Regions from separate parts of the Bacillus smithii genome, predicted to be linked through region 1. Evidence: a T-box and tRNA genes for the amino acid it is inferred to sense, from the RefSeq annotation. Region 1 holds a T-box; the other holds one or more tRNA genes.
What was found. The T-box of region 1 lies ahead of ileS (isoleucine--tRNA ligase). A T-box ahead of a tRNA ligase gene usually reads a tRNA of that ligase, here a tRNA-Ile.
Positions count from the first base shown of each region.

Region 2: it has a tRNA-Ile gene. The T-box ahead of ileS (isoleucine--tRNA ligase) is inferred to sense a tRNA for this amino acid. The anticodon was not compared.

Region 1 covers NZ_CP012024.1:1,298,420-1,301,550, reverse strand. The annotation lists gene ileS (isoleucine--tRNA ligase) at 1-1,686, opposite strand, end outside; T-box leader at 1,745-1,979, opposite strand; gene BSM4216_RS06175 (DivIVA domain-containing protein) at 2,078-2,590, opposite strand; gene BSM4216_RS06170 (YlmH family RNA-binding protein) at 2,675-3,131, opposite strand, start outside.
Region 2 covers NZ_CP012024.1:2,249,220-2,252,350, reverse strand. The annotation lists gene ispG (flavodoxin-dependent (E)-4-hydroxy-3-methylbut-2-enyl-diphosphate synthase) at 1-489, opposite strand, end outside; gene BSM4216_RS10575 (hypothetical protein) at 595-918, opposite strand; gene BSM4216_RS10570 (DUF456 domain-containing protein) at 1,198-1,680, shown strand; tRNA gene BSM4216_RS10565 (tRNA-Ile) at 1,733-1,806, shown strand; gene sodA (superoxide dismutase SodA) at 2,152-2,760, shown strand; gene BSM4216_RS10555 (MFS transporter) at 2,856-3,131, shown strand, end outside.

The DNA of each region.
Region 1 (3,131 bases):
GTTAAACCAGCCGCGGTATTGGTCGGAACCTTCCAAGTACAGATCGGCAGGACGGTTCAATTCTTCTCTTTCCAGTAAAACGGCTTGATGCGATGATCCGGAATCAAACCATACGTCCATAATATCCGTTTCTTTTGTAAATTGACCGTTCGGGCTGCCAGGATGAGTAAATCCTTCCGGAAGAAGATCTTTAGCCTCCCTTTCAAACCATACATTGGAACCGTATTGACGGAACAATTCCGAAACATGCTGAATGGTTTCATCGGTAATAATAGCTTCCCCGTTTTCCGCATAAAATACCGGAATCGGCACTCCCCAAGCCCGCTGACGGGAAATACACCAATCACCGCGGTCACGAATCATATTGTAAAGACGAGTTTCTCCCCATTCAGGCACCCAATTCGTTTCTTTTACGGCTTCCAGAAGCTGTTCTCTGAAGGCGTCGATAGAAGCGAACCATTGAGCAGTGGCTCTAAAAATGACCGGTTTTTTCGTACGCCAATCGTGTGGATAAGAATGGGTAATAAACGCAAGTTTTAACAGTGCGCCTGCTTCTTCCAATTTTTTCGTAATGGCTTTATTCGCATCATCGTAAAAGAGTCCTTCAAAACCTGGAGCATCTTCTGTCATGCAGCCTTTATCATCTACCACTGATAAGACATCCAAATTGTATTTTTTCCCGACCAAGAAATCGTCTTCCCCGTGTCCAGGAGCTGTATGAACACATCCCGTACCTGAATCCGTGGTCACGTGCTCTCCCAGCATCACTAAGGAATCGCGTCCGTATAAAGGATGTTTGGCAACGACATACTCCAGTTCTGTGCCCTTTAATGTTTTCACTACACTTGGCTCATTCCATTCAAGCGTAGATGATACATCTTCAAGCAGAGCTTCCGCCACCACATATTTGTGGCCATTGACTTGAACTACCACGTAATTAATGTCAGGATGAACCGAAATCCCAAGATTGGCAGGTATCGTCCAAGGAGTGGTCGTCCAAATGACGATGCTTGTATCCGAATCCAGTACCCCTTTTCCATCCTTCACAGGAAAAGCAACATAAATGGACGGGGATCTTTTGTCTTTGTATTCGATTTCCGCTTCTGCCAAGGCCGATTCGCTGGAAGGAGACCAATATACCGGTTTTAGGCCTTTATAAAGGTATCCTTTTTTGGCCATTTCACCAAAAACTTTAATTTGTTGGGCTTCATACTCCGGCTTTAATGTAATATAAGGATTCTCCCAATCGCCTCGTACACCTAGTCTTTTAAATTGTTCACGCTGATTGTTAATTTGTTCGTAAGCGTACTGCTCACAAAGTTTACGGAATTCGGCCACGCTCATTTCTTTCCGATTGACGCCTTTATTCGTCAAAGCCTGTTCAATCGGAAGTCCGTGCGTATCCCAACCGGGAACGTAAGGGGCGTGATAACCGCTCATTGATTTATAGCGGACGATAAAATCCTTTAAAATTTTATTCAGCGCATGCCCCATATGAATATCTCCGTTCGCATAAGGAGGGCCGTCATGCAAAACAAAAAGGGGGCGTCCTTCCGTACGTTTTTGCACTTTTTGGTAAATATTCATTTCTTCCCATTTTTTTTGAATGGCAGGCTCTCTTTTTGGTAAATTCCCACGCATTGGAAAATCCGTCTTAGGCATTAACAGTGTTTCTTTATAGTCCATTCTTTTTACCTCCTTGTCCGTTCGTGAATGTAAATACAAAAAAACCTTCTCATCCCCAAAAAGGGACGAGAAGGTTGATGATTCCCGCGGTACCACCCTTATTGGCAAACAAACTGTCTGCCCTCTCTTTCATTCGTAACGTGAACAAACCGCTGTCTTCTACACATCCGTTTTGGATTTTCAAAGACAGAACTCAAGGGTGATCTTCCACTCTTCGCTTATACCGGCTTCCACCGTCCCGGCTCGCTGAACAATAAGCTAAAAGAATGTACTCTCCCCGTCATCGTTTTTCCCTTATACCTTTTACATTATAGAAATCGTATGTCTGTCAGTCAAGTCTTGCAACGGCACTCTCTTCCGGATAGAACGGTGAGACAATCAAAAATAAATCTTACTCCTCGTGTTCATTTTGCAGACTTTTAAGATCGGTTGCATCTACTTCAAATTCCATCAGCTGATCCCAATCGTCGTTGTTTAACAAATCCAGTTGGGCTTCCACAAGCATTTTAAAACGAGTGCGAAATACTTTTGACTGCTTTTTGAGCTCTTCGATGTCAAGAGCGATTTTCCTCGCTTTTGATAAAGCTTCATTGACAATGCGATCCGCATTTTTCTCCGCTTCCTTAATGATTAGCTTAGCTTCTTTTTGAGCATTCCGCTTTACGTCTTCCGCGGCTTCCTGAGCGATCAAAATCGATTTATTGAGCGTTTCTTCAATATCTGAATAATGATTCAGACGTTCACGCAAAGATTCCAGCTGTTCTTCCAGATCTTTTTTTTCCCGCAATATCAGTTCGTAGTCTTTAATCACTTGATTTAGAAACTCGTTGACTTCATCTTCATCATAGCCTCTAAATCCTTTACTGAATTCTTTATTATGTATGTCCAAGGGCGTTAAAGGCATACAGCCACCTCCATACCTATCTATGGACTTTATTATAACGGTTTTTTTCCCATTTGTAATGAATATCTTGCAATTTTCCCCAAATTATTTCAAAAGACCTAATGTAATTCGCCACTTCTCTTTTTTTGTTTTATCATCAATCGACAGCAGCTTGCACCTTCCTTTTCCACGCACGGAGAGAACATCCCCTTCTTCGCATAGAAAAGCAGGGTTGTCCACCACTTTCCAATTCACTTTGACTAAGCCGCTTTTGATCATCGTCTGCACTTTTTGGCGGGACAGCTTGGCATAAGCGGAAATCATAACATCTAAACGCAACGATGAGACGGTTGTTTGAACCGGTTGCCAGCTTTCTTCTGATTCAATCGCTTCTTCTAGTTTTTTTTCTTCCAATTGGACGGACGCTTTTCCCACTTGACGAAAATTTAATTTCACAAAATCAGCCATTTCCGCAGCAACTAAAAACTGAAAACGCCCTTCTTTAGCTAGAATATCGCCGAATTTTTCGCGTCGAAGTCCAAGACCCATTAAACTTCCTAAT
Region 2 (3,131 bases), 950 kb from region 1:
TAAAATGCGAATATGGTGCAGTGCACTTTCCACCATTCCATCAGCGGTCGGATATCCGTACTTTTCAAGAATTTTTTTCTCAAGACTTCCTGCGTTGACGCCGATTCGGATCGGGACCCCTCTTTCTTTGGCTGCTTTGACAACCGCTTCTACTTTTTCCCGTTTCCCGATATTGCCGGGATTAATCCGAATCTTGTCTGCTCCGCCTTCAATGGCTTTTAAAGCTAATCTATAGTCAAAATGAATATCCGCTACTAATGGGATATGGATTCTTTTCTTTATCTCGGGGATCGCATTTGCTGCTCGTTCATCCGGACATGCAACACGAACAATTTGGCAGCCGGCTTCTTCCAATTGATGAATTTGCCGTACTGTCGCTTCTACATCATGCGTTTTCGTGGTGGTCATGCTTTGAATAATCAATTCATTGCTACCGCCAATCGTTAAATTTCCCACTTTTACCGGCCGCGTTTTTGAACGATGTATAATTTCACCCAAGTGGATTCTCTCCTTTTGATATCATTAAATTAATAAGCTCTTTTCATTAAATAATTGTACCAGTCTTTGTTGAAATAGCAATAAATAAACTTAAGTTCACTCATATACGGGGAATTTATACGTTCTTCCAACCATAATGTTCTCCGGTTTCAGACCGTTGTTTAATGTTTCAAAGTCATGGATGACTTCGTCAATCGATACCGGCAAAGTTCCCTTTTGGATTCGTTCAGCGACCGACAGAACCGTATCTCCCGAGTGGATTTTGATTTCCTTATAAGGAATGGATGAATGGGCGGCAGGTGCTGATAATGAAAATGGGCTGGTTTTTGGTTGGTTTGACGGAAGAGTTCCAATTTTTAGATCATATCCTATGGCTATAATGACGACAACAAGAGCGAGTAACATTCCTAATCTTTTCATATTTGTCCCTCCGTAGTATACCTTATGACCGCTTTGTTCTTTTTATGAAGGGATAGAAAGAATGTTTTTCTGAAACCACGAATATTTTCTTTATGTTTTCTCTTTAAAATGCGTGTTTTTTTGTTGATCGGTGAAAAGGTTTTGAAGTATCGTCGTTTTCCGCTACAATAAATAAAGCATAATGATCTTTCTCTCATGTATGTTTTATTGGGGGCATAAAACTTTCTGTAAAGACATGAAATGAGAATGGTCGAAAGCAAAAAAAGGGAGGAGACTTTTTTGTCGATTCTTTTTTGGATCCTAATATGGATTTGCATCATCATTGCCTTTATCGGACTCATTTATCCGGTCATACCAGGAGTGCTATTTTTGATGGGCGCTTTCTTGCTGTATGGACTGTTTTTTTCATTTGAACCGTTTAGCTGGGTATTTTGGACGGTTCAAGGGATTTTGGTCGTTTTGCTGTTTCTTTCAGATTATATGGTCAATTACTTCGGGGTCCAAAAGGTTGGCGGTTCCAAAGCAGGAATTTGGGGAAGCACAATTGGGCTTATTCTCGGGCCTTTTGTCATTCCGGTTTTCGGTATCGTGATCGGACCGTTTCTTGGCGCGTTGATTGGAGAATGGGTATTTCATCGGACTTCTTTTTCTCAAGCGGTGAGAATTGCTCTTGGTTCTGTTGTGGCCTTTTTTGCGTCCGTATTGACAAAAGGTATCATTCAGATCGCCATGATCGTGTATTTCTTCTGGCAGATTCATTGATGTCATTGACAGATCGATCATCAGGGTGTTATATTGTGGGGTGAAATGAGGAGGACCCTTAGCTCAGCTGGTTAGAGCAGACGGCTCATAACCGTCCGGTCGCAGGTTCGAGTCCTGCAGGGTCCATAGACTTTGTTTAGCCGCAAGATCGTTGCGGTTTTTTTGTCAAAAAAATCGCAGTTTTAATTCAGGCGAGTATTGGGAATCCTATCATTGGTCCTTTCGCGAAGAAAGAATTTCAACAAAACAATCTAGCTTAGATGAAAAGGAAAAAGGACAAATAGGGGGCGGGTACATTCCATTTTGGCAAGTGCTTGCCATATTTTTTATGGGTAATGGCCAACACAAATTTTATGCAAATAAAAGCAAAAAAATTGAAAGTCCACACTATCTTTGGTAATGTAATAATTGGAAACGGTTGAATCACATGATTCAAAATTTAAAAATGGATTACATAGGGAGGAATTAATCATGGCTTTTGAACTTCCAAAATTGCCTTATGCTTATGACGCTTTAGAACCACACATTGACGCGAAAACAATGGAAATTCATCATACGAAACACCATAACACTTACGTGACAAAATTAAACGATGCATTGAAAGGAAATGATGAACTTCTCAGCAAATCTGTTGAAGAAGTGATTTCTAACCTAGATGCCGTTCCAGAAAATGTACGTACGGCTGTTCGCAATAACGGCGGTGGACATGCTAACCATTCTCTTTTCTGGACGATTCTTTCTCCAAACGGCGGCGGTGCTCCTTCAGGCGAATTGGCAGATGCTATCAACCAAAAATTTGGAAGCTTTGAGAAATTTAAAGAAGAATTTTCTGCTGCAGCAGCAAACCGTTTTGGTTCCGGCTGGGCTTGGCTCGTAGTGAACAACGGTGAATTAGAAGTAACGAGCACACCAAACCAAGATTCTCCATTAATGGAAGGTAAAACTCCTATTTTAGGATTAGACGTTTGGGAACATGCTTATTATTTGAATTATCAAAACCGTCGTCCAGACTATATCCAAGCATTCTGGAATGTAGTCAACTGGGATGAAGTAGCAAAACGCTACAGCGCTGCAAAATAATGACAAAGGCGAATCCTTTCAAAGGGATTCGCCTTTTCTTGTATAAGAGCCCCCTTTGTTTCAAAAGATAGGAGAGAGACAAAGGGGAGTTTTTTATGAACAAACAATACAAAAAATGGTTTGGAGATGTAGAATTAACAAAAGAATTGCTGATTTTATTAACGATCGGCGGATGCTATTCTTTAAGCGTGGCGCTTTCCAACACATTTGTAAACATTTATTTATGGAAACAGTCCGGAAAGTTTATGGATTTGGCGATTTATAATTTAATGGTGGTCATCTTTCAGCCATTAACGTTTATTATCGCCGGGAAATGGGCCAAAAAAGTCGATCGAATCATGGTTTTGCGTATGGGAGTCAGTTTCTTGGCC